DNA from 3 places in the Vibrio sp. QJM3NY_15 genome. Region 3 is predicted to be linked to each of the others. Evidence: riboswitches for the same ligand, from Rfam matches in the RefSeq annotation. Region 3 holds a riboswitch; each other region holds the start of a gene.
What was found. A riboswitch is a leader RNA that binds a small molecule or an ion and turns the genes downstream of it on or off. The one in region 3 is predicted to bind thiamine pyrophosphate.

Region 1 (10,368 bases), on a different replicon from region 3:
TCTCAAGGTTCAGTATTCTATGGCAACCTATGGCAGATACCAGCACAGTTTTCTACTGTGTCTCTACCACCATCTACCAGCGGAAAGAAATAGTGAACCTCTAGATAAGGTCTGTCTTCTTCAGTCCTAATGGAGCATCTTCGTTGCAATGATGCTCTTTAGAACTACATGTAGTGCTTGATTACCTTAGTTAGGTGAAAACTTTGCCACTTATTGAGAGCGTTATTCTGCGCTGAATAGTCGCTATTTGATAAGTTATTACCCTTACAAAAAACCTCTAGTTCGGAAGTCAAAAGCGATGCCAACTCAGGCACTTGAGTAAAAGCAAGTAGCATTATGTCCTCGTACGAAGTCTTTGTATCCATTGTAAACTTGGTTAGAACCTCTTTACGGATAGAATCATCTAACGGACTATTTTGAATATATAGTGCCGATGAAAAGAAGTTATAAGCACCGTAAACCTTTGACATTTCGTTTAGGTAATCGTACTCCCGCAGATAATCCAATGTATGTATTAAAATAGTAATTACATATACGAGATTATGTTTCAGCATTTTTTCTTCATAACCAATGTCACTCTACCTACAACCCTTACTTCATTTTTTTGGACTGTTAGAGTCGGGCCACTAAAGCTGATCGCTAGCTTCTTGCCTGGTAAACGCTGAATGTCGTTTAGAGACAGTAGGCCGTCCATATCGACTAGGTACGTACCGCTTACTGCTTGGTGAACTTTTTTATCGACAATGAATGTAGTCCCATCGTGCTCGATGCTCATCATATACAAACCACGCTTAGATTGACTTAAAGGCTCGTTTCAAAGCCTATGAAATATTTAATGATGTATAGAATATCATTATGATCTCATATCAAGTAGCCCTAAAACCGTACTTCATGATTTGTAACAGTTAGTTATGGCTTTGAGAATAGTTAAAAAATAGGTTAGTTGGTGTCACGGAATCAAGGTAGAGGATGTTGAATTAAGGCGGAGAGATGTAGTTTGAGTTCAAATTGGGATGAAACCAGAGAAAAGAGGCCCAGTAAATCACTACCGAGCCTCATTGTCAGACTTTATCACTTCTACTTCGCATAATTCGAAGGAAACAGTGCTCGTTTCGCTTCTTCATCACGTTCGGTTTTAAATTCAATGCCTTTACCAATCTCGCGAGCGCGCAGTGCAGCTGGACGAGTGTTGATTGCGTTAAACCAGCGCTTCAAGTTCGGGTAAGGTTCTAGGCCTTCTTCACCAAGCACGAAAGGTGCTTTATCAATCCAACCCCATGCAGCGACATCGACAATGGTGTACTCATTTCCGACGATAAATTCACGACCTTCCATGTGCTTTTCTAACACTTCGTAATGACGTTGTGCTTCACGTAGGTAACGGTTCACAGCGTAGTCTAGGCCTGCTGGCGCAGCATGACGGAAGTGTACCGATTGACCCGAATAAGGGCCAAGGCCGCTCGCGATAAACATCATCCAAGAGAGCAGTTCAGCTCTGTCTTCTGGTTGTCCCCCAAGCTTGCCTGTTTTCTCTGATAGGTACAGAAGGATAGCGTTAGAATCGAACACGCGCTGTCCATCGTCTTCAATGGCTGGTGTTTTACCGTTCGGGTTAATCAAACGATATTCCGGTGTGTGTTGCTCGCCCTTTAAGGTATCAACAGGAACGAGTTCAAAATCTAGGCCTGTCTCTTCTAGAAACAGAGCGATCTTCATTGGGTTGGGTGTTTGGTGAAAATAAAACTTAAGCATGGGGTAACTCCTTGTATTGATAATTCATTAAAGCATTGCTTGAACGATCGTTCAATAATTGATTTTGAATTATTTGAAAATACGTCGATTCGCATTTAGCGGCCATATGTTTAGAGCTTCGTTATCTGTGGGGAGGATCAACATCGAACAATTCGGTGTGTTGGATTTTAAGTTGTTGAAAAATGAGCTTAAAGTTGCTGTTTGGGCGTGTTGTTTTCTGCGGAGCTCGGGTTTGTGATGGGTGGTTTTCGGTGGAATAGGGCGTATGAAATCCGCAGTCAGATATTCCAACAAAAACGTTGAGCACTGGTTCAAACCAGAATTATCTGAATACACAGGCTTATTGGTAAGTTCAAAATCGTGATCTGTTGCCACATCTTATGCAACAAATGAATATTAGCCTTGGAGAGTAAGGTTTGGTTCACAGTTTTTTAATCTTGGGGGCTTACATTGGGGAGCAAATCTGATGTGAACACTTAACGACACAGGATCTTTCCATGAAAAAGAACATTATCGCCCTCGCTCTTGGTGGCATGCTAGCCTTTGGCACAACACCTTATTCTTTTGCTGCTAACGATGGCGCAGTACAAGCTTCTGCCGATTACGCGCAGTTGGTGACAAAGCGCCAAGTTGTCGACCAATTACTTCTTGATGCGTTGCAGGCGTTTAAGTCTCCGGCAAGAATTTCTCACGCGGGCTTCACGGCTAAAATGCCAAGCAACATGGAAATTGTGACTAACCGATTGTTAGAAGCGTACCAGTTAGAACCTTACCGTACTGACTTGTTGATCTCGGCAGCGAACGCTCAGATCTACAACAAGAACGCAGAACGCGCTATTGAGTTGTTTGAACAAGCACTGACGGTTGCGCCAGACGATGTCGACCTTCATGCGTATCTAGCGGTTTGGCAGCGATTTGAAGGCAATGAAAGTGAATCCAACAAGCACATGGAGAAACTGGAAAGCCTGAATAAAGGCAAAGCAGAAGACATCAAACGTATTTTTGCAACGGTCGACCGCGTGTTAGAAACACCTCTTAAAGAGTCTGCGGATAAGGGACTGTTGAGCGACCACGGTGCTATCGTTACTTTGGGTTACGCGCTTAACCCTGATGGCTCTATGCATGAAATCTTGATTGAACGTCTTGAAACAACACTAGCAATGTCGAAAGCTAACCCAGACGCGATGATCGTCTTAACCGGCGGCGTGCCAAAGAACCATAAGACAGAAGGCAAGCTAATGGCGGATTGGCTTATCTCAAAAGGGGTAAGCAAAGACCGCATCATTGAAGAGAACTACGCGACCAGCACGGTAGGCAATGCCTTGTTCAGTAGCTATGCGCTTGCTCGTCATGATATTAAACATGCGACCATTATCAGCTCAGCAAGCCATGTTCGTCGTGGTCAAACTCTGTTTGAAATTGCGAGCTGGCAAACTGGCCCTCAGGGCATTACCTTCGATACGGTCTCTTACCCGGATAAGCCGCTAGAAGATCTTAAGAAAGCGAGCAGTGGTGAGCTTCTAGGCATCTACCGTGACGCACTGAGAACGTATGGTATGTGGAGCTACCGCTCTTACCCACTAGAGTCTCGCTAAGCCCAAGCATTATTTGCGTTTGGGAAAAGCACAGTTCGTGTTAAACCAAAGCTTCACTTGCTAGTACAATCGAGCACAGCTAGATGGTATGCTGTGCTCCTACTTAATTTAGTGTTTCAAAGGCAAAAAAATGAACCCGATTTTAGCGATGTTGAAAGAGAACAATATTAGCGACGAGCAGATCAGCGAGATATTCAAAACGTTGACCGAGAACCCTCTTGCAGCAATGGCGACAATCAGCCAACTTGGTTTACCACAAGATAAGCTTCAAATGCTGATGGGTCAGGTAATGCAAAACCCTGCGCTAATCAAAGAAGCAGTTGAAGAGCTTGGCCTAGATTTTTCTAAGGTTGAAGCCGCTAAAGAGCAACTTCAAAAATAAGTGAGTGTGATCTAGCGATTGAGCTCATGAGCGATAGCCGGTTTGGCTAACGGTTCTTGGCAGCGCTAATTAGACTCTAATAAAAAGCCGTTTGAGCATTGTGATTGATGCTTGAGCGGCTTTTTTGATCGCCATTAGAATGGGTTAGGGTACTAACAAATGCCAACCCGATGTGACTCACTTGTTCAAATCATGTACTTTCGTGTTTTAACTCGTTCTAAACCGATCTACTCAGGCGTTGATCATGAAATCTAGCTTAAGCATTCGATCTTACACCAAGCAATTTAATACCCATGCTCATGAGGACCATCATCAATTGGTATTGCCGATCCAAGGCAGTATTAATATCGAAATGGTGGGGTATGTTGGCAAAGTGGCCGTGGGCGAATGTGTGGTGATTCCGGTAACCACAGCGCATGCGTTTAAGGCGGATGAAGCAGCGCGGTTTATTGTCGCAGATATGGCAGAGTTGCCGCAGCACTTGTTAGAGCATGAGCTCTCGGTTTTCACGATCACGCCACCTTTAATGAGCTTCTTGCTGTTTGTTGAAAAGCAGCTGGAATATCAGGTCGATAGTGGCATTGAGTCATCAGTTTTGGATGTGTTTTCATTGCTGTTAGAGCAACAACAAGTCAGCAAGAGCATCGACCCAAGAATCCGTGCGGTACAAAGGCTGATAGCGGATAATTACGCCCAACCTCTCTCTATTCCACAACTTGCAGAAACGGCCTGTTTGAGTTCTACTCAATTCAAAAAACGCTTCAAAGAGTGCTTGGATATCAGTGCGCTTAAATACATCACTCGATATCGTATGGAGAAAGCTCAAGCCTTGTTAACTCATACCGATTTACCGGTTCAATTGATTGCTGAAAATGTGGGCTATAGTGATGTGTCTGCTTTCAGTCGTCGCTTCTCTCAGCACTTTGGGATGTCCCCAAGGACGTTTCTAGGCTCAATGAAAGACAGTCTTTCGAAACAACAATAGCGTCCTTTTAGCAAACTAACTTATATCAATCTTCACTATTATCTATTTCACAACTGAAAATTGGATAATAGATATGAATCTTGCCATCAATCGCGTTAACGAATTCCAAACGGGCACTTTGGCCATCTTGTTTGCTTCTATTTTATGGGGCACGACAGGCACCGCCGCAAGTTTTGCGCCTGATCTCAGCCCATTAGCGATTGGTGCTTTCTCTATGGGGGTCGGTGGCCTAATGCAAGCGGGCTTGGCGTATCGAAAAATCCTATTCGCTTTCGACAAACTTTTGCAGAACAAGAAGCTGTTGGCAGTGAGCGCTTTGGCTTTGGCGGTCTATCCTTTAGCTTTCTATTCCTCAATGAAATTATCAGGTGTGGCGATTGGTACCGTGGTTTCGATTGCTACCGCACCTTTCTTTTCGGCACTATTAGAGTGTCTGATTAGCAAAAAGAATAATATCAACAAACGTTGGCTTACTAGCTTTGCGATTGGTGTGGTAGGTATTGGGCTGTTGGTGTTTTCAGAATCTTCATCGGCGAATGAATCCGGTGATGATCTCAAGCTGTTAGGTATTGGCTTAGGTCTGGTCGCTGGGTTGTGTTACGCCATTTATTCTTGGGCGACCAAAGCACTGATCGATAAAGGGATTAAGTCACAAGCGGCGATGGGCAGTATTTTTGGCCTCGGTGCGATGCTGTTGCTGCCAACGCTCTGGTTTACTGGTGATAACCTGTTTTCCTCACAGACCAACGTATTAGTCATCAGTTATCTTACGCTGATTCCACAATGCTTGGGTTATATCGCGTTCAGTTTTGGTTTACGTCACGTCACTGCGAGCAGTGCCAATCTGCTGACCTTGTTTGAACCAGTAGTCGCAGCGGTGCTTGCCGTTTGTGTTGTCGGTGAGCTGATTCCTTTTACAGGCTGGTTAGGTATGTCTCTGATTGTGCTGTGCTTGTTTATACAGTCGAAGCCATCTAAAGGAACGTTATAAGTATTTGTTTTGTTTTGCCTAATTGAAATTTTTTCATGTGTAATTCTTATAATTGAATAAAATCAGTATCTCAGTTGTGAGAGTGCTGTTACTATCGCTATCAATAGTCGGGGGGCACATACCTTATTTGGTGTTTGCTGAGATCGTTAATCGAGACCCGTTGAACCTGATTCAGTTAACACTGGCGTAGGGAACTATAAGCACTCGATCTACGTCTGCACCCATGAAAGCTTTCATGAGCCTAATGCGACTTCTCCTTCGATCAGTGTTCGTTCTCCTACGTCTTGTAAGATAGTAGGAGCGACAATGACACACAGTTCTATTTCAAAAGCCTCAACTCCAAAATCCTCAACACAGCAGCACTCTGCTGAAGACACGATTCGCACGAATACTCCGATTGTTTTAACCATCGCGGGTTCTGACAGTGGCGGCGGTGCCGGTATCCAAGCTGATATTAAAGCCATGTCTGCTACCGGTAGTTTTGCTTGTTCTGTGATTACCGCTATCACTTCCCAGAACACGCAAGGCGTGTCAGCAATTTTTCCTATTCCACTCGACCATGTCGCTAGCCAGTTAGATGCGGTTTTTACTGATCTCAATATTGTGGCAGTAAAAGTCGGCATGTTGGCGGATTCGCAAATCATCAAAGTCGTTGCAGACAAAATTAAGAAGTACCAACCTAAACACTTAGTGATTGACCCTGTCATGGTCGCGACAAGTGGTGATCTGCTGTTAGAAAACTCAGCAATTACGACGCTGAAACAAGAATTAATTCCGCTGGCAGACATCATCACCCCTAACTTGCCAGAAGGCGCTGCACTTACAGGCAAAGCGGTACCTGAAAGCGAAGCCGAAATGCAGGGCATGATTGAAGACTTACGCGCACTAGGTGCTAAAGCTGTCCTGCTAAAAGGCGGTCACTTAGAGAAGGATGAGAACAGTAACGACTTACTGATTCTGCCAACCACATCTGCTTTGATTAGCGCGAAGCGCTTTCCTACCAGAAACACCCATGGCACGGGCTGTACGCTCTCTTCTGCCATTGCTTCTTTCTTGGCTCAAGGCAACACGCTTTCAGAGGCAGTTGACCTAGGCAAACAATACATTTCGCGCGCGATTGCCCATGCTGACGAACTTCAAGTAGGTCAAGGTCATGGCCCTGTAAATCACTTCTTCGCTGGACACGGCAATGTCCGTTAATACGGTTGGCGTTCAACTCAGCAATGCCTCCTTACGTTATAACGACAGCGAGCACGCAACCTTATCGGGATTGTCGCTTAGCTTAAACGCAGGTAAGTGGACGGTATTGTTGGGTAGAAGTGGCTGCGGGAAAACCACGGTATTGCGTTATCTGGCAGGCTTGTTGGACGACAAGGTGGAGTGGCAGGGCACATTGGTAACCTCTGATGAACTGCCTTTAACGGATCGCATCGCTTACATGGCGCAGCAGGATTTGTTACTGCCATGGCTGTCGGTTATCGACAATGTATGCCTGAGTCATCGCTTTCAAAATCCAGCTTCTGATAAAGCACAGCAAACCAATCAAGCACTAGAGTTGCTCGCTGCGGTTGGCTTGGTCGATTATGCGAATGCGATGCCGGATCAATTGTCTGGCGGTATGCGTCAGCGTGTTGCTTTGGCTCGCACCTTAATGCAAGACAAGCCAGTGGTGCTGATGGATGAGCCTTTCTCTGCGCTGGATGCGGTAACAAGACACAAGCTGCAAAGTTTAGCGTGTGAATTGTTAAGAGATAAAACCGTTGTGTTGATTACTCATGATCCACAAGAAGCGGTGCGTTTGGCAGATAACTTGTATGTGTTGCAAGGCACACCGGCGAGTGCACAGTCACTGTCTGTGCCTAATACAGCGACACCAAGAGTGTTAGACGGTGAATGTGCTGAGTTACAACAAGCGATCTTAGATCAGTTGGAGCGTGATTATGAATGATCTAACGCGAAGTGAAGCTGTGACTCGTTCAACTAACGCGCAAGCTAGCACAACACATCCTCGTCAGATGAATCCCGTCATGCGCTTGGTTATCAGCAGTGCTGTGATTCTTGGTTTATGGCAAATGGTGGTGGTTATCTTTGAGATGCCTAGCTTCATTCTGCCTGCGCCTGCAGAAGTCTTTTTAAAACTTACTGAACGTTACGATGTGCTACTCAAACACACTTGGGTGACTGCGCAGGAGATCTTACTTGGTCTATTGCTCGGTTTATCCATGGGGCTGTTTTTCGCCCTACAGATGTTGATGTTCGAGCCGCTGAAACGTTGGTTGTTGCCTATCTTAATTGCTAGCCAAGCCATCCCTGTGTTTGCGATCGCACCAGTGTTGATGTTGTGGCTGGGTTATGGCATCGCGTCAAAGGTCGTCATGGCGGCGATCATTATCTTCTTCCCCGTGACCACTTGTTGTTACGACGGTCTGCGAAATACTCCGACGGGTTATCTTGATCTTGCTAAGACCATGGGTGCCTCGAAATGGCAATTGCTCCGTTATATCCAACTGCCTGCTGCGCTGCCAACTTTGGCGTCTGGCATTCGTGTCGCTGTGGTTATTGCTCCAATTGGCGCAGTCGTCGGCGAGTGGGTGGGTTCGAGTGAAGGGCTGGGTTACCTAATGCTGCAAGCTAACGCACGCATGATTATCGATGAGATGTTTGCGGCCTTATTCATCTTGGCGGTGCTGTCCATCTCGCTCTACTTCATCACAGACAAATTACTCAAAAAAGCTATCCCTTGGGAGAACCAGTGATGGTTAGCTCGATAACTCTTTGTTTAATAAAGCTTCGCTCAAGGCTATTTATCTAAACAAACCTAGTTAAAAATTAGATCGATACACACAATAATAATATTCAAAAGGAAAGGTTAACTATGAAAAATACCAAATTGGTAGGTGCAGTGGCACTGCTTGCTTCGCTAGTTTCAGGTCATGCATTGGCGGATTCTGAACAAAAGAAACTGACATTGATGTTGGATTGGTTTGTGAACCCTAACCACGGCCCAATTGTGATTGCTCAAGAGCGTGGCTACTTTGCTGACCAAGGCCTAGAGGTGGAAATCCAAGAGCCAGCTGACCCAAGCACACCAGCAAAATTGGTTGCTGCCGGTAAAGTCGATTTAGCGGTAACTTACCAACCAAGTTTAACCATGGATGTAGCGGCAGGTTTGCCTCTCGTTCGTGCATCTACTCTTATCGCAACGCCACTGAATACGTTGATGGTTTTAGATAATGGCAAGAACGATTCACTAGCGGATCTGAAAGGCAAAAAGATCGGTATTGCGATTGCGGGTAACGAAGAAGCAACCATCGGCACCATGCTAGCTCAAGAAAATGTTGCGTTTACAGACGTGCAAACCATCAATGTCGGTTGGGCACTTTCATCTTCATTGGCATCAGGCAAGGTAGATGCAATCTGGGGTGGCTTACGTAACTTCGAAACCAACCAGTTAGCCCTTGAAGGTTTTAAAGCGAAAGCATTCTTCCCAGAAGAGCACGGCGTACCCGCTTACGACGAGCTTATCTTTGTTGCGAACGCAAAGAAACACGACGACGAAGCAATCAAAGCGTTCAACAAAGCACTTGAGCAAGCAACCACTTACATTGTGAACCACCCACAAGAGTCATGGAGCGAATTTGTGGCGTACTCACCAGATACGTTGAACAACGAACTTAACCAACGCGCATGGAACGACACGCTGACTCGTTTTGCACTTCGCCCTTCTGCAGTGGATATGAAGCGCTACGACGATTACGCACAGTTTATGTTCGACAAAGGCATTATCAAATCACTACCAAAAGCCGCTGATTACGTACCGACTTTTGACTAAGGAATATCATGAAATACCAAGACTTAATCCAAGCCTGTCAGCAAGATTGGCAAGACTACACCGAGCATGATTTTGTTAAAACGCTGGCAAACGGCACCCTTGCTCAGCCGTGTTTTTTGCATTACCTGAAGCAAGATTTTCTGTTTTTGAAGCAGTATGCTCGCGCTTATGCATTGGCAATTTACAAGGCTAAAACCTTGGCTGATATGCGTCGTGCACTGCCAAGTGTTCATGCGCTGCTAGATTCTGAAATCTCTCACCATGTGACTTACTGTGGTCAATGGGGTTTAACCGAGTCTGACTTAGAAAACGAACCTGAAGATTTCGGCACTGTTGCCTACACACGCTATGTTCTAGATGCGGGGATGACGGGTGATCTTGTCGACTTATATGCGGCATTGGCTCCGTGTTCAATTGGTTATGCCGTGATTGGTAAAGCACTGTTAGAAAGCAGTGATACTGTTTTGGAAGGCAACCCATACGCAAGCTGGCTGCAGCTTTACGGCGGTGAAGAGTTCCAGTCTGGCGTAGCAACGGGCGCGGAATACTTCAATCAACTGCTTGCTGAAATTGATATCAGCAGCGAGCGCGGTCAGAACATCGTTCATATCTTCAAAACCGCAACACGTATGGAAGTGGCTTTTTGGCAGCAAGGTCTGAATGCACTTAATGACTCAACAGCGGCTTAGAGCGACTTTCACGAATAAGGATTTATCTATGCTAACTGAACAAATCATCCAATCGCTGCGCGCAGTAAGAGAGCAAAAACCACTGGTTGTGAACATCACCAACTATGTCGTGATGAACAACACGGCCAACGCGTTATTGGCG
Region 2 (10,368 bases), 330 kb from region 3:
AGATTCAACAGAACTGTTTGAGTGCATGTTGAGCCGTGAAAAGATGGGCAGTACTGGCATCGGCAATGGCATCGCGATTCCGCATGCTCGTATGAATGTCAGTGATAAAGCGATTGCTGTATTACTGCAATGCCAAGAACCCATCGAATTTGATGCGATTGATAACCGTCCTGTCGACCTATTATTTGCTCTGCTTGTTCCTAGTGAACAATGTAAAGAACATCTAAAAACCCTTTCTTGTATGGCAGAACGACTTAACGATAAGCAGACCCTTAAACAGTTGCGTAATGCTCAGAGTGATCAAGAGCTTTACGACATCATGATTCAAGTGCCAACTTGCGAGCAATAGCATGCGATTAATCGTTGTTAGTGGCCAATCTGGGGCCGGTAAAAGTGTTGCGCTACGAGTCCTTGAAGACTTGGGATATTACTGTGTTGATAACCTACCAGTAAATCTACTCAGCGACTTTGTCGAATCAGTGCGCGAAATCAATCAGAACGTTGCCGTCAGCATTGATATCCGTAATCTGCCGAAAGAACCGAAATTGGTCACAGATACGCTAGAACAGCTAGAATCTGCAACCGACATCGACGTCAATGTGTTGTTCCTAGATGCAAGCAAGCAGACGCTACTGAAACGCTACAGCGAAACGCGCCGAATCCACCCTCTTTCGATTGGCCAAGACAAGTTATCACTTGAACAAGCTATCGACTTAGAGAAAACCCTTCTTACACCTCTCGCAGAGCAAGCTTGCATCGTCATTGATAGCAGTGACTGCAATCTTTACGAGTTAAGTGAAAAGGTTCGATTTAAAGTTGAAGGAAAAGAGAAGCAAGAGTTAATCATTGTCTTTCAATCTTTCGGTTTTAAATATGGTCTGCCTAGTGATGCAGACTATGTGTTTGATGTTCGTTTCTTGCCAAACCCTCACTGGGAGCCGGCTCTTCGACCATTGACTGGGCTTGATGCGCCTATCCATTCTTTTCTAGAAAAACACTCTGAAGTGCTTGAACTCAAACAACAGATCCAAGGCTTTGTTGAGCAGTGGTTACCGATGTTAGAGAAGAACAATCGCAGCTATCTAACAGTCGCAATTGGCTGCACCGGAGGCAAACATCGCTCGGTGTATTTAACGCAGAAAATTGGTGAATACTTCGACCAACTTGGACACCAAGTCCAAATTAGACACGCCTCCCTAGAGAAACAACAGCAGGTTTAACCATGGAATTAACTCGAACTGTACTGATCCAAAACCGTTTGGGTCTTCATGCTAGAGCGGCGGTAAAGTTAGTTGAGCTCGCACAAAGCTTTGATGCCACTATCACTATTCACAGTGAAGAAGACAAAGTCGCGACAGCTGACAGTGTTATGGGGCTGCTCATGCTGGAATCAGCGCAAGGCCAACATATCACCATTCAAGCCGCAGGGACTGATTCGCAACAAGCCTTGGATGCTGTCTGCCATTTAATTGAAGACAAGTTTGATGAGGGCGAGTAGCTCAAGATCACGACGCCAAATACCCAATAGTCCGGAGCAACTTCCGGACACGATTAAATCTTAGTTCTAGCTAAGTTTATGATTTAAATAAGCCCCAGAATTAAGTTACTATTCCAAGCATTGTTAGAATAATGAGATAGGAGGAAAATATGGCAGAGCAATTAGAATTCGACCAAGCTCACCAAACCCTCCAAGAAGTCAGCGAAGCCCTAGAAAACGGCCGATTTGTTCACGTACGCCGACTACTTCAGGACATGGAGCCTGAAGATATTGCACACCTTTTAGAAGCCTCCCCTCGCAAAAGTCGTGATGTACTCTGGCAACTCACCGATCCTGAAGACTACGGTGAAATTCTTGATGAGCTAAACGAAGACGTCAAAGATGCTCTTGTGTCGAAAATGGCACCAGAAACCTTGGCAGAAGCAACCGAAGGTATGGAAACCGATGACGTCGCGTACGTACTTCGAAGCCTACCCGACGATGTTTCTCGCGAAGTCCTTTCTCAAATGGACTCCGTTGATCGTGCCTTAGTTGAAACAGCACTATCGTACCCAGAAGATTCAGCGGGTGCGTTAATGAACACCGACGTAATCACGATCCGTGGTGATGTCGATGTTGAGGTCGTCCTGCGTTATTTACGTATGCGTGGTGAATTACCAGACGCTACCGATGCATTGTATGTTATTGACGACGACGAACGCCTGATAGGTAACCTATCGCTCAGCACACTGATTACGACGCAACCCGATGTTGCGGTTTCCGAAGTGATGGAAGATGCAGACGAAGCTATCGCGGTTGAAACCAGCGCCTCTGATATCGCTAGCCTGTTCGAACGTCGTAACTGGGTGTCAGCTCCTGTTGTCGATGTAAATCAACACCTTGTCGGTCGTATCACGATCGATGATGTGGTTGATGTCATTCGTGAAGATGCCGAACACTCAATGATGAGTATGGCGGGTATGGACGATGACGAAGATACCTTCGCTCCGGTCGTAAAATCCGCACGTCGTCGTAGTGTCTGGTTAGGCGCAAATGTTTTGGCAGCACTCGCCGCAGCGTCTGTGTCTAACATGTTTGAGGCGACACTGAATGAGATGGCAGCCATCGCTGTTTTGATGACCATCGTACCGTCCATGGGTGGTGTTGCAGGTAACCAAACCGTCGCTCTAGTCATTCGTGGTTTAGCACTTGGTCATATCGGTGACAGTAACAAACGCGAACTACTACTCAAAGAAGCCTCTATCGGCTTCCTTAACGGCATTCTATGGGCCGTTATCATTGGCGGTATAGTCGTAGCTTGGAAAGGCAATTGGATCTTGGGAGGCATTATCTCAGCAGCGATGATGACGAACTTGATTGTCGCGGGTATTGCAGGTGTAACCATTCCAGTGATGCTGAAGAAGATGAATATCGACCCCGCGCTTGCTGGCGGTATGGCTCTCACTACGGTAACCGATGTGATTGGCCTATCGGTGTTCTTAGGCTTAGCGACCATACTGATCTAGTTAGCAAAAACAGCTAGCCAATTTTTGGCGAAATATAGAAAACCAAAAGGGAGCCAATGGCTCCCTTTTTTAATTCGTCAATTAGTGTTAATTGAATTATTCGCCCGCGACTTTCATCGACTCAAGCAAGATAGAACCGGTTTGAATTTGCGAACGTGTTTCAACGTCGTTACCTACCGCTACAATCTGAGTGAACATGTCTTTTAGATTGCCCGCGATCGTCACTTCCGATACCGGGTATTGGATCTCTCCATTCTCAACCCAGAAACCTGCTGCGCCACGAGAGTAATCACCGGTTACGGTATTCACACCTTGACCCATCACTTCAGTCACAAGGAAACCTGTGCCTAATTCTTTTAGCATTTGCTCAAAGTTTTGACCGGTAGATTTAACGAACCAGTTATGAATACCACCCGCATGGCCTGTCGGTGTCATTTCCATCTTACGTGCTGCATAGCTAGTAAGAAGGTAAGTTGCTAACACACCATCCGTGATAATTTCACGATCTTGAGTGTAAACACCTTCGCTGTCGAACGGACTTGAAGCCAAACCACGCAAGATATGTGGACGCTCAGAAATATTGAACCAATCTGGCAGGATTTTCTGACCTAGGTGATCCAGTAAGAACGAAGACTTGCGGTAAAGGTTGCCACCGCTAATTGCCATCACAAGGTGGCCAATTAGGCCTGTAGCGACGTCGTTAGCGAACATAATTGGGTATTGACCTGTTGGAAGCTTCTTCGCATCCAAACGGCTTACAGTCTTTTCTGCGGCTTCTTGACCAACACGCTCAGGCGTCCAAAGCTCATCACGGTGACGTGCAACGGTGTAGCTGTAATCACGTTCCATTTCGCCATTAGCACCTTCACCAATCACACAACAGCTTGTGCTATGACGGCTTGATGCGAAGCTGGCTAGTAGACCGTGACTATTACCATAAACCTTAACGCCATAATGGCTGTCGTAGCTTGCGCCATCACTTTGTTTGATCTTGTCGCTGTACGCGAGCGCTTGTCTTTCGGCAGCAATCGCAATCTCAGCGGCATAGTCAGGGTTCGGCTCGTCAGGGTGAAAAAGATCCAAATCAGGAATTTCTTTCACCATATATTCTTTAGGTGCTGGACCTGCAAACGGGTCTTCAGAAGTGTATTGAGCAATATCAAGCGCGGCTGCGACGGTTTGAGCAATCGCCTTCTCGCTCAGATCAGATGTAGATGCGCTGCCTTTCTTCTGGCCGCGATAAACAGTAATGCCTAGAGCACCATCACTATTAAATTCAACGTTTTCCACTTCACACATACGTGTTGAAACACTTAAACCCGTTGACTTAGTAATAGCGACCTCAGCTGCGTCTGCACTCACTGATGCCATATCCAACGCTTTAGCTACTGCGGCTTCTAGCTCAACTCTTTGCTGGGCGACTTGCTGTTTTACATCCATATCTATTCTAATTTTTTAGGTCAATATTACGTAGGATAACAAGAATTTCGCTTTCTCCCCAAGATTCTTGCTAAAATAGGCAATATATTCGTTTGAGATAGTGACATAGGCAGAAAAGATGGCTCGCAAAAACCAAAAAGCCCCATGGGAACCAGAAGAAGAAATCATCTGGGTAAGTAAGACTGAAATGAAAACGGACATGGACGCCCTGCAAAAGCTGGGAGAAGAGCTTGTTGAACTAAAGCCTTCTATTCTTGATAAGTTTCCTTTGTCTGAAGATCTGGCTTTAGCGATTAAAGATGCACAGCGCTTTAAAAATGAAGCAAAGCGCCGTCAGCTTCAATACATTGGTAAAGTAATGCGTAATGTAGATCCAGAGCCGATTCAAGCGGCTTTAGATAAGATTCGCAACAAACACTCTCAAGCAACAGTTGAACTGCACAAACTAGAGCAACTGCGTGACCGCGTTGTTGCTGAAGGCGATGCTGCCATTTCAGACGTGATGGATATGTACCCTGAAACAGACCGTCAGCGTCTTCGTCAGCTAGCTCGTCAAGCTAACAAAGAGAAAGCGGCAAATAAACCTGCTAAGTCTTCTCGTGAAATCTTCCAAATCTTAAAAGAGCTAAAGCTAGGCGATTAATCTTCGTCTCCCTTTACTCAGAAAGATAGTAAAAGACCTAGCACATGCTAGGTCTTTTTGTATTCGACGCTCTCAATATTAAGAAGTATTCAATATCAGGAGTCAGTCGTTATTCTCCGGCTCGAACAAAGGAACTCAATTCGCCTTGTGGGTGATCGACAGTTAGTGCATCTATCGAGTCTTCGACTAAAACCTTACCCAGGGCCACAAACACAAACTTGTTCGCGATACTGCGCGCATCACCTAAGTGGTGTGTCACCATCAAAACAGTAATGTTTCGCTCTGCTGCTAATCGCTTCACTAAGCTCAGCATCTCTTCACGAAGCAAAGGATCAAGCGCCGAAAAGGGCTCATCAAGCAGCCAAATGTCATGTGGCTGTACGAAGCATCGAGCTAGCGCTACACGCTGACGTTGACCGCCCGATAAATGCTCCGGCAATCTATCCAAATACTCCGCGACCCCAACTTGTGCGGCTGCTTGCTCAACTTCAAGCTTTTGGGTTGCCGTAAGCTTTAACCCTGGGTGCAGCCCCAAACCAATATTTTCACGCACGGTGAGATGGGCAAACAAGTTATGCTCTTGGAACAACATAGCTAATGGGCGTTGGTGCGCCTCTTTACCTATCAAAGATTGCCCTGCTACCGAGATCTCACCCGATGTCGGCTCAATAAAACCAGCAACCAGTGCCAGCAGTGTTGATTTACCCGCCCCACTAGGCCCCATCAGTGCAACAATGTCGCCCTGCTCTGCTTGAAAATCAAAACTAAACAACTCTCGGTGATAGTGGTAGTCCACATCTTTCATCACTAACATCATCGGTTCCTTAACCCTTTAGCATCTAGCTTTGAGTTTCGTGTAAATAAAAATTCAATCAGACTAAAACTGCTGACACTCAATAACAGCAGACTGACCGAAACAACGGCGGCGGCTTCCATCTGATAGCTGCCTAGCAATTGGAACAGATACAAAGGTAGTGTTCTAAAATCATGACTGCCAAACAAGGCAATCGCACTTAAGTCTCCCATTGCAAGCATGAAGCTAATCGAGAATGCGTGCGCCATAGGTTTACGTAATGCCCGCCATTCCACGAGTCTGAATCGGGTAAAGCCGGTCATCCCTAAGCTCGCGCACACATATTGATACTGCTGAGACAGGTGCAACATAGGTTGAGCCAAGGTTTTAATCACGTAAGGCAGCGCCATCAAACTGTTTACTGCAATCACAATAAAGAAAGCCAAGCTGAACACATCGGTAAATGAACGCAGCAATAAGAAAAGACCAGTACTGATGACTAGACCCGGCGTCACTAAGATAATAGTGCCAATCAGTTCGATTTTATCGGCTCGAAAATTCTTATTCTGCAAACGCCACGCACGACTGGTAAGCAGTATCGCAATACCAATAAAAACGGCGATAACACTGGCCAAAGAAGCGACACGAACTGAGGTCATTAACGCCGCCCAAAACGGTTCACTGCTGAGTACCGTCAATGCTTGTGAATTAATACCACTAAAGATAACCATGGCTAATGGCGGCAATACCAGCATTGAGACTACGATGATCCAAAAGCTATCCCAAGCCTTTGACCACCAGCTGTCCTTAACCAAATATTTCTCTTCCGACAGCTGGCTGGCTGTCACGGAGATAGGCTTAGACAGGCGCTGAATACTCACCGCTAACACACCACACAGTAGCATTTGCCATATTGCGAGTAACGCACCAGCCTGTAAGTCAAAGTCGAATTTAATCGCTTGATAGATGGCTAGTTCAATAGTGGTCGATTTCGGGCCGCCACCAAGAGCCATCACTGTCGCAAAGCTGGTAAAGCACAACATGAAAACTAAACCACAAACATGTGGTAATTGCTGCCTTAAACGCGGCCATTCAACCCATTTGAATTTATTCCAATGGCTCATCCCCAAATGCGCACACAGCTTGTGTTGCTCGGCAGGCACGGTATCCAAAGCTTGTAAAAGTAAACGGCTAGCATAAGGCAGATTAAAGAAGACATGCGCCAGCAAAATGCCATTCAAGCCATAAATCGAGAATGGTAATTCAATGTCGAAGTTAGCCAAAAATTTAGCTAACCAACCACTATTCCCATAAATCGCGAGCAAGCCAAAGACACCGACTAACACAGGCAGAACCAAAGTCGACGCGAACAGTCTTAACAACAAAGCTCGTCCAAAAAATTGCCTGCGACACAGAGCGTGAGCAACGGGTATAGCAAAGCCAACACTCAGCACAGTTGAGAGTATCGCTTGATAAAAACTGAATTTCGTTACATGCCAATAGTAAGGATCTGACCATACTTGGCTGATATCAAGAGAAGGGGCATTGCTAAGCAATGCCCCAACTGCTGAAACCACGAAGGCGGTAATGAGTATCGCAACCCAGATCCCGACCTTAGGTGTTTTCTTTATCATAAATAAATTATTTACCGTAAATGGCTCATTCCAAACATCACGAATAAGCCTTTTAATTACAGGACGCTCATTTTTTTAATAGTAAGTTAAAAAGTAAGTGCACTCTGCCATTCACGAATCCAAGGCTTGCGCTTAGCGGCAATTTCTTCAGGCGTAAAGCTCAGAGCTTTCTGCGGTACCGTTAACTGTTCGAACCCTTTTGGTAGTTCGATGTCAGTCACTGGGTACATCCAGTTGCCCGTTGGCATCGCTGATTGGAACTCGTCACTTAGAATAAACGCCATAAACTCATCAGCAAGTTTCTCGTTCTTGCTGCCTTTGACCTTAGCTGCCACTTCAACTTGAGTGTAATGACCTTCTTCAAAGCTTGCTGCTGCGTACTTAGAATCACTTTCTGCAATGATGTGGTAAGCCGGAGAAGTCGTGTAAGACAACACTAAATCCGACTCGCCTTCTAAGAACATAGAGTAAGCTTCAGACCAACCTTTAGTCACAGTAACCGTTTTCTGAGCGAGCTTCTTCCACGCGGCTGTCGCTTCATCACCGTAAACCGACTTCATCCATAGCATCATGCCTTGGCCTGGTGTTGATGTACGTGGATCTTGATAGATAACCTTGAGGTCATCACGCTGCTCAACCAATTCTTTCAAACTCTTAGGCGGGTTTGCTAATTTCTCTTTGTTATAGATAAACGCAAAGTAACCAAAATCATAAGGAACAAAGGTGCTGTCGTTCCAACCGTTAGGAAGTGTCACTGATGACGTATCAACACTGTGCTCAGCTAATAAGCCCGTCGCTTTCGCCTCAGCCATTAGATTGTTATCTAGGCCTAACACGATGTCTGCTTTGCTGTTACCACCTTCAAGACGCAAGCGGTTAAGAATAGACACGCCATCTTCTAGCGCGACAAAATTCACATCACAGCCACACTTTTCTTCAAATGCTTTTTCAACGACAGGACGAGGGCCCCAATCCGCAGCAAAAGAATCATAGGTATATACAGTTAGAGTATTGTCTGCAGCAACGGCAGAAAAAGAGATGGCTGTAGTAACAGCAAGGGTTGTTAATGTGAATTTCACTGGACGCTCTCCATGGTCTGAGCGGCACAGGTTTGAGGGAGGAGAACGGTAGAAGTTGTTCCTAACTCAATTCCTACGCCAGCATTATCTGGTTCAGGTTTACGGGTCCCAAGCACTTGCTTGATCTCAGCTCGCATTCATTATTTGAATGGTTAGCTCCCCGATGAGTGTTCAGAATTGTAATTCGAATTTTAACAATAAGCTATCAAGTTTGGATCAATTACGTTGATCGTAACCCCAACGTGGCACTAAACCTTGCTCAATACCAAGATGATCCAAAATACGCGCCACCATAAAATCGACCAGATCTTCGATCGACTTAGGTTGGTGATAAAAACCCGGAGCCGCAGGCATGATCGTTACGCCCATGGTCGAGAGTTTGTGCATGTTCTCTAGATGCAGCGTAGAAAATGGCGTCTCACGAACCACCAACAGCAGCTGGCCTCGCTCTTTCATAACCACATCAGCAGCTCGCTCAATCAGGTTATCTGATAGACCATGAGCAATTGAAGCTAAGCTTCCCGCAGAACATGGACACACCACCATCTGCTTCGGTGCTGCAGAACCAGAGGCAACCGGTGAGAACCAGTCATCTTTGCCACACACCACCAGCTTTTCTGGGTCGCAACCTAAATGCTTAACCAAAGCTTGTTTCGCAGCATCTGGCCCAGCAGGTAACTTAAGTTCATGCTCAGTCGCCAACACCACTCGCGCTGCCGACGATATCAGCAAATAGACCTGATAATCTGCCGCCAATAGGCATTCAAGTAAACGCAGTCCGTAAGGCGCACCAGATGCGCCTGTGAAAGCGAGGGTTATAGCTTTATCGTGTTTTGTCATGTTCTCAATTACTTCAAATTATAGGGTCTTGGATCAGTTAGCCCTGAGTGCCAACGCATCCAACAGTTTCTGGTGAATACCACCAAAGCCACCGTTACTCATTACCAAGATTTGGTCGCCCGCTTGTGCCTCTGAGACAATTTTAGCAACGAATACGTCCATGTCATCACTCACGTGTGCGGGTTGATGGCACGCATCGGCCACGTCTTGTACAGACCAATCAATGTTATCCGGTTGGAATAAGTAGGTAGAATCCGCCTGCTTGAGCGAATCAGCCAAGGTTTCTTTGTGCACACCACGCTTCATGGTGGCAGAACGAGGCTCTAAAACGGCAATGATTTTCTTTGTGTCGACCTTATTACGTAAGCCACCCAGCGTAAGTTCAATCGCTGTAGGGTGATGAGCAAAATCGTCATAGACAGAAACACCTGCCACTTCGCCTTTAAACTCTAAGCGACGCTTGGTATTAATGAACGTCGCCAGTGATTCGCACCCTAAATCGGGGGTGACACCCACATGCCTTGCCGCCGCAATCGCCATCAAAGCATTGTTGACGTTATGATCGCCAACCAAATCCCAGTCTACGGTTCCAACACATTCGCCTTGGAGGTACACCTCAAATTTAGAGCCGTCTTTAACCAGTTTCTTGGCATCCCAATCACCGAGTTCACCACTCGACTCAGTTTCACTCCAGCAGCCACGAGATAACACATCTTGGATCGCGGTATCTTGCTTCGGTGAGAAAATACGACCATTACTTGGCACAGTGCGAACCAAATGATGGAACTGTCGCTTGATCGCTTCAAGATCGTCAAAGATATCCGCATGATCAAATTCGAGATTATTCATCACTAACGTTCTTGGGTGGTAATGAACAAACTTAGACCGCTTATCAAAAAAAGCACTGTCGTATTCGTCGGCTTCAACCACAAAGAA
Region 3 (10,368 bases):
GGAATATTGCACAATGGGCGAAAGCCTGATGCAGCCATGCCGCGTGTATGAAGAAGGCCTTCGGGTTGTAAAGTACTTTCAGTTGTGAGGAAGGGTGTGTAGTTAATAGCTGCGCATCTTGACGTTAGCAACAGAAGAAGCACCGGCTAACTCCGTGCCAGCAGCCGCGGTAATACGGAGGGTGCGAGCGTTAATCGGAATTACTGGGCGTAAAGCGCATGCAGGTGGTTCATTAAGTCAGATGTGAAAGCCCGGGGCTCAACCTCGGAACTGCATTTGAAACTGGTGAACTAGAGTGCTGTAGAGGGGGGTAGAATTTCAGGTGTAGCGGTGAAATGCGTAGAGATCTGAAGGAATACCAGTGGCGAAGGCGGCCCCCTGGACAGACACTGACACTCAGATGCGAAAGCGTGGGGAGCAAACAGGATTAGATACCCTGGTAGTCCACGCCGTAAACGATGTCTACTTGGAGGTTGTGGCCTTGAGCCGTGGCTTTCGGAGCTAACGCGTTAAGTAGACCGCCTGGGGAGTACGGTCGCAAGATTAAAACTCAAATGAATTGACGGGGGCCCGCACAAGCGGTGGAGCATGTGGTTTAATTCGATGCAACGCGAAGAACCTTACCTACTCTTGACATCCAGAGAAGCCAGCGGAGACGCAGGTGTGCCTTCGGGAGCTCTGAGACAGGTGCTGCATGGCTGTCGTCAGCTCGTGTTGTGAAATGTTGGGTTAAGTCCCGCAACGAGCGCAACCCTTATCCTTGTTTGCCAGCGAGTAATGTCGGGAACTCCAGGGAGACTGCCGGTGATAAACCGGAGGAAGGTGGGGACGACGTCAAGTCATCATGGCCCTTACGAGTAGGGCTACACACGTGCTACAATGGCGCATACAGAGGGCAGCAAGCTAGCGATAGTGAGCGAATCCCAAAAAGTGCGTCGTAGTCCGGATTGGAGTCTGCAACTCGACTCCATGAAGTCGGAATCGCTAGTAATCGTGAATCAGAATGTCACGGTGAATACGTTCCCGGGCCTTGTACACACCGCCCGTCACACCATGGGAGTGGGCTGCAAAAGAAGTGGGTAGTTTAACCTTTCGGGGAGGACGCTCACCACTTTGTGGTTCATGACTGGGGTGAAGTCGTAACAAGGTAGCCCTAGGGGAACCTGGGGCTGGATCACCTCCTTATACGAAGATACCACGATGAGTGTCCACACAGATTGATTAGGTTTAGAAAAGTAAAGAGACGAAGAACTCCCAAGTTCTTCAATATCCAGTGTCCCGTTCGTCTAGAGGCCTAGGACACCGCCCTTTCACGGCGGTAACAGGGGTTCGACTCCCCTACGGGATACCATTGGGTCGTTAGCTCAGTTGGTAGAGCAGTTGACTTTTAATCAATTGGTCGCAGGTTCGAATCCTGCACGACCCACCATTCTTTCTCCGCGAAGGAATTAAAACTATCGTGGGCGATTAGCTCAGTTGGGAGAGCACCTGCCTTACAAGCAGGGGGTCACTGGTTCGAGCCCGGTATCGCCCACCATTCTCTAAATATTCTTGGTTATAGTCATATCCAAACCACTTCTTTTGTCGTTGGTTGGTGTGTTTGACCCTGAGAGTCTTTAGAAAATGTGAATTTTAGAACACTGGTTCTTAAAGTCTCATGCTCTTTAACAATTTGGAAAGCTGACTGATTGATTACTTACGAGTAATTCAATCAAATTTAAAAGTTCTCAATGTTTATCTTTATTGATAAACACAACAAACACATTCAAGTGTCTTGTATTCGAATCAAACGTTAGTTTGATTCACAATTGAGTCCGGCAAACAGTCATCAAGAATTAACCCTTCTTGATGACAACCAAAAACCTTGGTTAGTTGCCATACACTAAGACCCTTTCGGGTTGTATGGTTAAGTGACTAAGCGTACACGGTGGATGCCTTGGCAGTCAGAGGCGATGAAAGACGTAATAACTTGCGATAAGCCCAGATTAGGTAGTAATAACCTTTTGAGTCTGGGATTTCTGAATGGGGAAACCCACGTGCACAAGCACGTATCCTGTTGTGAATACATAGCAACAGGAGGCAAACCGGGGGAACTGAAACATCTAAGTACCCCGAGGAAGAGAAATCAACCGAGATTCCGAAAGTAGCGGCGAGCGAAATTGGATTAGCCCTTAAGCTTTTAATGATGCAGGTGAAGAGTCTGGAAAGTCTCGCAATAAAGGGTGATAGCCCCGTAACCGACACATCATAATCAGTGAAATCGAGTAGGGCGGGACACGTGATATCCTGTCTGAATATGGGGGGACCATCCTCCAAGGCTAAATACTACTGACTGACCGATAGTGAACCAGTACCGTGAGGGAAAGGCGAAAAGAACCCCTGTGAGGGGAGTGAAATAGAACCTGAAACCGTGTACGTACAAGCAGTAGGAGCACCTTCGTGGTGTGACTGCGTACCTTTTGTATAATGGGTCAGCGACTTAATTTTAGTAGCAAGGTTAACCGTTTAGGGGAGCCGTAGGGAAACCGAGTCTTAACTGGGCGTACAGTTGCTAGGATTAGACCCGAAACCAGGTGATCTAGCCATGGGCAGGTTGAAGGTTGAGTAACATCAACTGGAGGACCGAACCGACTAATGTTGAAAAATTAGCGGATGACTTGTGGCTAGGGGTGAAAGGCCAATCAAACCTGGAGATAGCTGGTTCTCCCCGAAAGCTATTTAGGTAGCGCCTCGGACGAATACTACTGGGGGTAGAGCACTGTTAAGGCTAGGGGGTCATCCCGACTTACCAACCCTTTGCAAACTCCGAATACCAGTAAGTACTATCCGGGAGACACACGGCGGGTGCTAACGTCCGTCGTGGAGAGGGAAACAACCCAGACCGCCAGCTAAGGTCCCAAAGTATAGCTAAGTGGGAAACGATGTGGGAAGGCTCAGACAGCCAGGATGTTGGCTTAGAAGCAGCCATCATTTAAAGAAAGCGTAATAGCTCACTGGTCGAGTCGGCCTGCGCGGAAGATGTAACGGGGCTAAGCTATACACCGAAGCTGCGGCTACGTACCTTAGGGTATGTGGGGTAGGGGAGCGTTCTGTAAGCCGTTGAAGGTGGTCTGTAAGGGCTGCTGGAGGTATCAGAAGTGCGAATGCTGACATGAGTAACGATAAAGGGAGTGAAAAACTCCCTCGCCGGAAGACCAAGGGTTCCTGTCCAACGTTAATCGGGGCAGGGTAAGTCGACTCCTAAGGCGAGGCCGAAAGGCGTAGTCGATGGGAAACGGGTTAATATTCCCGTACTTCTTACAATTGCGATGGGGGGACGGAGAAGGCTAGGTGGGCCTGGCGACGGTTGTCCAGGTTCAAGTACGTAGGCGGAAAGTTTAGGTAAATCCGGACTTTCATTAACGCTGAGATACGATGTCGAGCTACTACGGTAGTGAAGTCATTGATGCCATGCTTCCAGGAAAAGCCTCTAAGCTTCAGATTGTAAGGAATCGTACCCCAAACCGACACAGGTGGTCGGGTAGAGAATACCAAGGCGCTTGAGAGAACTCGGGTGAAGGAACTAGGCAAAATGGTACCGTAACTTCGGGAGAAGGTACGCTCTTATCAGTGAAGTCCCTTGCGGATGGAGCAGACGAGAGTCGCAGATACCAGGTGGCTGCAACTGTTTATTAAAAACACAGCACTGTGCAAAATCGTAAGATGACGTATACGGTGTGACGCCTGCCCGGTGCCGGAAGGTTAATTGATGGGGTTAGACTTCGGTCGAAGCTCTTGATCGAAGCCCCGGTAAACGGCGGCCGTAACTATAACGGTCCTAAGGTAGCGAAATTCCTTGTCGGGTAAGTTCCGACCTGCACGAATGGCGTAATGATGGCCACGCTGTCTCCACCCGAGACTCAGTGAAATTGAAATCGCTGTGAAGATGCAGTGTACCCGCGGCTAGACGGAAAGACCCCGTGAACCTTTACTACAGCTTGGCACTGAACATTGAACCTACATGTGTAGGATAGGTGGGAGACTATGAAACCGCGTCGCTAGATGTGGTGGAGTCGTCCTTGAAATACCACCCTTGTAGTTTTGATGTTCTAACGTTGGTCCCTGAATCGGGATTACGGACAGTGCCTGGTGGGTAGTTTGACTGGGGCGGTCTCCTCCCAAAGAGTAACGGAGGAGCACGAAGGTGGGCTAAACACGGTTGGACATCGTGTGGTTAGTGCAATGGCATAAGCCCGCTTGACTGCGAGAATGACAATTCGAGCAGGTGCGAAAGCAGGTCATAGTGATCCGGTGGTTCTGAATGGAAGGGCCATCGCTCAACGGATAAAAGGTACTCCGGGGATAACAGGCTGATACCGCCCAAGAGTTCATATCGACGGCGGTGTTTGGCACCTCGATGTCGGCTCATCACATCCTGGGGCTGAAGTCGGTCCCAAGGGTATGGCTGTTCGCCATTTAAAGTGGTACGCGAGCTGGGTTTAGAACGTCGTGAGACAGTTCGGTCCCTATCTGCCGTGGGCGTTGGAAAATTGAAAGGGGCTGCTCCTAGTACGAGAGGACCGGAGTGGACGAACCTCTGGTGTTCGGGTTGTCATGCCAATGGCATTGCCCGGTAGCTAAGTTCGGAATCGATAACCGCTGAAAGCATCTAAGCGGGAAGCGAGCCTTGAGATGAGTTTTCCCTGGCACTATAAGTGTCCTAAAGGGTTGTCGTAGACTACGACGTTGATAGGCAGGGTGTGTAAGTGCTGCGAGGCATTGAGCTAACCTGTACTAATTGCCCGTGAGGCTTAACCATACAACACCCAAGGGGTTTTGTGGACTCAAAGACAGACCTTGAATGAGTTTGAAAGAGACTTTTAAATCAGTTTTCCGAATTTTAAAATTTGCTTGGCGACCATAGCATTGTGGACCCACCTGATTCCATGCCGAACTCAGAAGTGAAACACAATAGCGCCGATGGTAGTGTGGGGTTTCCCCATGTGAGAGTAGGACATCGCCAGGCTTTAAATTAAATCTTTAGGTTGACCGACCTGGAGATATGGACGCTCACTTAGTGAGTTGACCACTGCGGAGTGGTAGTTCAGTTGGTTAGAATACCGGCCTGTCACGCCGGGGGTCGCGGGTTCGAGTCCCGTCCACTCCGCCACTTATTCGATAACCTCGCCTAGTGCGAGGTTTTTTCGAATCTGAAGTAGTAAAAAGTTTTAGGGGTGTAGCTCCAATTGGCAGAGCAGCGGATTCCAAATCCGCGTGTTGGGAGTTCGAATCTCTCCACCCCTGCCATATTTAAGGCTCTAGCAGAAATGCTAGAGCCTTTTTGCTTTCTGAATCTAATATATGCGATTAGCAGAGCAGCGGATTCCCCGACTTACCAAAACAGCGCATGTTGGGAGTCTAAACCTCCAACCCTTCTATATACAAAGCCTCAGCAGAAATGTTGGGGCTTTTTTACGCCTGTTGCTTCTTCGAAGCAATATTGGGAGATGGAACGTCATCCCGGTGGAATACTTTGAGCGCCGACTCATAATGCTTTTACCCAATTTTTCCTATTTGGATATGTTGATATTCGAACCTTAACGCTTCCGTAATAGTTTGAAGATCGAGTCGAAGATAGAGGTCTTTTGGCTTTCTATATGTGTGATATTTAAGCTGTCACTTCTTGCCTTGGATGATATTTGGCCTTAGAAAGGTAAGTGCTCACTTATCCCTGCCTCTTTTATAAACAACCAACAGCACAATCCCCACTTCTTTATGAGAATTATTCTCAATATTTTGTTACATTTTGGTCGTTATTACTAAAAGGCAACAAATATGGATATTTCCCGTCGTAAGTTTATTCAATCATCTCTCGCTATATCCGCACTAACTGTTTTGCCCGCTTGTTCTATGAAGCAGTCTGTTGGTGGGCAAGGTAAGTATGTCTATGACTTAACTGCTGAACCTTCAATGGCTGAGTTAGTCGCGGGATTTGATACCAATGTTTTAGCCTTTAATGGACAGATTCCAGCTCCGACGATTCGATGTCGACAGGGTGAAAAGGTCACAATTCGTTTTACGAATAAGCTATCAGAGCCGACGACTATTCATTGGCATGGCTTAAGAATTCCTATCGAAATGGATGGAGTTCCCTTTTTAAGTCAGCCACCAATCATGCCAGGTGAAACATTCATTTATGAGTTTACGCCGCCAGATGCCGGCACATTTTGGTATCACCCACATATGAATAGCGTTAAACAACTTGGGATGGGGTTGGTTGGTCTTATTATCGTAGAAGAAAGCACTCCCGTGCAATTTGACGAAGAACACGCATTGATGCTTAAACATTGGCATATCGACAAGCAAGGTCAATGGAAAGACTTAATGATTCCACGACTCAGTGCTCGTATGGGCACTCCTGGTGAGTGGAGTAGTGTTAATGGAGTTCATGAACCCGTATACCAATTAAAGCAGCACGCAACGACTCGACTGCGGATTGCCAATGTCGATAATACGATCACTTATCCTATCGCTATCGAAGGGGCTGATGCATGGGTGATTGCCATTGATGGTAACCCTGTGAAAACGCCTTATAAACTGACTCAACATAAAATTGGTCCGGGTATGCGTGTTGATATCGGACTGATCGCTCCTAAAGCTGGTGAGCGAATTAACGTTCTCCAAATGAAGGGGCGTTTCCCATTTTCTTTGTGTGAATTTGAAGTCGTAGATTCAGCATTTACTCAAGAGCGAGTGTTGCCATTATTACCATTGAATCCAGTACCTAACCTAGATCTTGCTAATGCTGAAGAGATCGATTTCGTGTTCGAGTGGGAGGGTGCAGTTTCACCTGTATCTAAAGATGGTAAATCGATGCCTAAATTTTGGCTTACTAATAAACGAGCGTGGGAGGGGATGAGCAAAGACAATATCCCTGAGCCGTTGGCGACTTTAGATCTAGGTAAGACTTACATATTCGATCTTAAGAACGTCACTCAATATCATCACCCGATTCATATTCATGGTCATACATTCACTGTATTGGAACGTGATGGTAAAAAAATTGAAGAACCTTTCCACACCGATACCGTGCTACTTGGAAAAAACGGTCGAGCGAAAGCCGCATTTGTTGCGGACAACCCAGGACGTTGGATGTATCACTGTCATGTTATAGAACACATGAAAACGGGTTTAATGGGATATATCGAAGTTAAGTGACACCTGTAACGTTTAATATTTGCGCATGCATTCTTAGTTTCTACCCTCGCTTTTATCGGCGTTAAAGCTAGAATATAGGGATTATTGTTTGGGAGGATTCATGGGTCAGTTATCTATTTTAGGTTTTATTGCCATTGGTGGCGCATTTGGTGCTTGTTCGCGCTATTTGATTTCAGAGTTATGTGTGGTGATGCTAGGGCGTGGTTTTCCTTATGGTACGCTAACTGTTAACGTGATTGGCTCTTTAATTATGGGCTTACTCATCGCAGCGTTTGAGAATGAGATGGTTGCGACAGAACCATGGAGACAAATTATCGGTCTTGGCTTCCTTGGAGCACTGACTACATTTTCTACATTTTCGATGGATAACGTGCTTCTTATGCAGCAGGGTGCTTTCTTTAAGATGGGACTCAATGTGTTACTCAACGTGGTTCTCAGCATCTCAGCAGCATGGATCGGCTTCCAACTTTTGATAAAGTCTTAAAACTTTCTTACGATTTGTTAACAACTCGGCTTGGTTTATCTAAGCCGTTTTTATATACTCGATCGAACTTGTCGGAGTGCCATATGGCTGAGACCGTTAACTCGGGATCCGTTGAACCTGATCAGGCTAATACCTGCGAAGGGAACAAGAGTAGATATCTAACTAGAATCCTTCTAGAGATCTATCTCCAGATCACAACTGTATTTCTTACCGTGATCCCTCTTGTAGCATCTAATCCGTCAAGCATTTTTATCCCTATAAATAATGGCTAAAAGCCAAGGAAAAATGCTATGTCGAGTCGTAAACAAGCAAGACTGGAAGCGAAGAATTTCATCGATTCTTTATCCGTACAACCTTATCCAAATTCAAAAAAAGCTTACATCCAAGGATCTCGAGAAGATATTCAAGTCCCTGTACGAGAAATATCACTCGCTGATAGCCTTGTCGGTGGTACCAAAAAAGAGCCTGTATTCGAACCTAATGTACCCATTCAAGTTTACGATACCTCAGGTGTTTACACTGACCCCACACATCAAATAGACCTGTATAGCGGCCTTCCTAAGTTGCGTGAGCAATGGATTGATGAGCGTGGTGATACGGAACTGTTAGACGATGTAAGCTCTGTTTACACTAAAGAACGTTTAGAAGATGAAACTCTAGACGACCTTCGTTACGGCAACCTACCTAGAATTCGTCGCGCGACTGGCAATCAATGTGTTACTCAGCTGCACTATGCTCGTCAGGGGATTATCACTCCTGAGATGGAGTACATTGCTATACGTGAGAACATGGGACGTCAGAAGTTTGCTGATGAGCAGTTGAACCACCAACATCCTGGTCATAACTTTGGCGCAAACCTGCCGAAAGAAATTACTCCTGAGTTTGTGCGTAAAGAGGTTGCTGAAGGTCGAGCTATCATCCCTTCAAACATCAACCACCCAGAATCAGAACCGATGATTATTGGTCGAAACTTCTTAGTGAAGGTGAACGCTAATATTGGTAACTCTTCAGTAAGCTCTTCGATTGAAGAAGAAGTTGAGAAGCTAGTATGGTCAACTCGTTGGGGCGGCGACACCGTAATGGACCTTTCCACTGGCCGTAATATCCACGAGACTCGCGAATGGATTTTACGTAATAGCCCTGTACCAATTGGTACGGTTCCTATGTATCAAGCCCTTGAAAAAGTGAATGGCGTTGCGGAAGACCTTAATTGGGAAGTGATGCGCGATACCTTGATTGAACAAGCAGAGCAGGGTGTTGATTACTTCACTATCCACGCAGGTTTGTTGCTTCGCTACGTTCCGATGACGGCTAAACGTTTGACAGGTATTGTCTCTCGTGGTGGATCTATTATCGCGAAATGGTGTCTTGCACATCACCAAGAGAGCTTCCTTTATACTCACTTCCGCGAGATCTGCGAGATCTGTGCGAAGTACGATGTTGCCCTGTCATTGGGTGATGGCCTACGCCCGGGTTCTATTGCAGATGCTAATGATGAGGCTCAATTCTCGGAGTTACGTACTTTAGGTGAGTTGACTAAGGTAGCTTGGGAATACGACGTGCAGGTGATCATTGAAGGCCCAGGACATGTGCCAATGCACCTAATCAAAGAGAACATGGATGAGCAGTTAGAACACTGCCATGAAGCGCCTTTCTATACTTTAGGCCCATTGACGACAGATATTGCCCCTGGTTACGACCATATTACCTCTGGTATTGGCGCGGCCATGATTGGTTGGTACGGCTGTGCGATGCTCTGTTATGTCACGCCTAAAGAGCATTTAGGTCTACCAAATAAAGAAGATGTGAAGACCGGCCTGATTACATACAAGCTTGCTGCACACGCTGCTGACCTTGCGAAAGGGCACCCGGGCGCACAAATCCGAGATAATGCATTATCTAAAGCACGTTTTGAATTCCGTTGGGAAGACCAATTTAATCTAGCTTTAGACCCTGAAACAGCACGTTCTTTCCATGATGAAACTCTGCCACAAGAATCCGGTAAGGTTGCTCACTTCTGCTCAATGTGTGGACCTAAATTCTGCTCGATGAAGATCTCTCAGGAAGTCAGAGAGTATGCGAAAGATACCGAACAAGTAGCCGCGGATCAGGCTATCGAGATTAAGATGCTAGATAACCCGTTGGAAGGGATGCGTCAGAAATCACAAGAGTTCCGTGATACTGGCTCTGAACTTTACCACCCTGCAGTAGCTGCAAAAGAAGCTCAATTAGAGGAATAATGACAGTGAAGATACTCATCCCATCTCAAAATATTGAGTTAACGGGAGAGGTGCAGAACTGTCTATTGGTTGCTAAGCGACAAGGCTTGGCAATCGATGCAGTTGAGTTGGGTGTAAGCCCAACTCAATACTTCTCTATCGTTGACACTCAGCATGCGTTATCTATTGGCTTCGCTCATGATGTTGATTCATTGGCGAAGTGTCAGTTGGCGGAACTGAACCATGTTGTTGATTACAGTAATTCAGTCGCGCTAACTGACGTTTGTGATGCCTTTATACAAACTCCGAATACCATCTATGTCGGTGTCTCAGATGATTCAACTGTACTGGATATCTGGTCACACCGGGATGCTAATCGTGCTATCAAGAGTGACACTACAGCTCATCAGGAATTAGATAATCGCGGCCACTTTGCTTGGTTACTTACTTTGTTGGCTCTGGAATTCC

Region 1: it holds a riboswitch for thiamine pyrophosphate, as region 3 does, so the genes downstream of both, thiD (bifunctional hydroxymethylpyrimidine kinase/phosphomethylpyrimidine kinase) here and thiC (phosphomethylpyrimidine synthase ThiC) in region 3, are expected to answer to the same signal.
Region 2: it holds a riboswitch for thiamine pyrophosphate, as region 3 does, so the genes downstream of both, thiB (thiamine ABC transporter substrate binding subunit) here and thiC (phosphomethylpyrimidine synthase ThiC) in region 3, are expected to answer to the same signal.

The regions. Positions count from the first base shown of each region.
Region 1 is NZ_CM173518.1:1,292,885-1,303,252, forward strand. Features, by position in the region: gene AC3CKG_RS22070 (HNH endonuclease) at 18-149, opposite strand; partial or broken gene AC3CKG_RS22075 (S24/S26 family peptidase) at 548-784, opposite strand; gene AC3CKG_RS22080 (glutathione S-transferase family protein) at 1,078-1,752, opposite strand; gene AC3CKG_RS22085 (YdcF family protein) at 2,250-3,347, shown strand; gene AC3CKG_RS22090 (DUF2999 family protein) at 3,478-3,729, shown strand; gene AC3CKG_RS22095 (helix-turn-helix domain-containing protein) at 3,974-4,714, shown strand; gene AC3CKG_RS22100 (DMT family transporter) at 4,788-5,705, shown strand; TPP riboswitch at 5,804-5,915, shown strand; gene thiD (bifunctional hydroxymethylpyrimidine kinase/phosphomethylpyrimidine kinase) at 6,012-6,905, shown strand; gene AC3CKG_RS22110 (ABC transporter ATP-binding protein) at 6,895-7,653, shown strand; gene AC3CKG_RS22115 (ABC transporter permease) at 7,646-8,461, shown strand; gene AC3CKG_RS22120 (ABC transporter substrate-binding protein) at 8,581-9,537, shown strand; gene tenA (thiaminase II) at 9,546-10,226, shown strand; gene thiM (hydroxyethylthiazole kinase) at 10,255-10,368, shown strand, end outside.
Region 2 is NZ_CM173517.1:3,235,002-3,245,369, forward strand. Features, by position in the region: gene ptsN (PTS IIA-like nitrogen regulatory protein PtsN) at 1-349, shown strand, start outside; gene rapZ (RNase adapter RapZ) at 351-1,220, shown strand; gene AC3CKG_RS14505 (HPr family phosphocarrier protein) at 1,223-1,498, shown strand; gene mgtE (magnesium transporter) at 1,648-3,003, shown strand; gene pmbA (metalloprotease PmbA) at 3,100-4,443, opposite strand; gene yjgA (ribosome biogenesis factor YjgA) at 4,562-5,086, shown strand; gene thiQ (thiamine ABC transporter ATP-binding protein) at 5,196-5,900, opposite strand; gene thiP (thiamine/thiamine pyrophosphate ABC transporter permease ThiP) at 5,900-7,513, opposite strand; gene thiB (thiamine ABC transporter substrate binding subunit) at 7,600-8,592, opposite strand; TPP riboswitch at 8,646-8,765, opposite strand; gene AC3CKG_RS14540 (flavin prenyltransferase UbiX) at 8,809-9,432, opposite strand; gene mpl (UDP-N-acetylmuramate:L-alanyl-gamma-D-glutamyl-meso-diaminopimelate ligase) at 9,466-10,368, opposite strand, start outside.
Region 3 is NZ_CM173517.1:3,569,944-3,580,311, reverse strand. Features, by position in the region: rRNA gene AC3CKG_RS16155 (16S ribosomal RNA) at 1-1,185, shown strand, start outside; tRNA gene AC3CKG_RS16150 (tRNA-Glu) at 1,276-1,351, shown strand; tRNA gene AC3CKG_RS16145 (tRNA-Lys) at 1,354-1,429, shown strand; tRNA gene AC3CKG_RS16140 (tRNA-Val) at 1,462-1,537, shown strand; rRNA gene AC3CKG_RS16135 (23S ribosomal RNA) at 1,905-4,798, shown strand; rRNA gene rrf (5S ribosomal RNA) at 4,890-5,005, shown strand; tRNA gene AC3CKG_RS16125 (tRNA-Asp) at 5,073-5,149, shown strand; tRNA gene AC3CKG_RS16120 (tRNA-Trp) at 5,210-5,286, shown strand; gene AC3CKG_RS16115 (multicopper oxidase family protein) at 5,815-7,197, shown strand; gene crcB (fluoride efflux transporter CrcB) at 7,298-7,681, shown strand; TPP riboswitch at 7,744-7,842, shown strand; gene thiC (phosphomethylpyrimidine synthase ThiC) at 7,972-9,921, shown strand; gene AC3CKG_RS16100 (thiamine phosphate synthase) at 9,921-10,368, shown strand, end outside.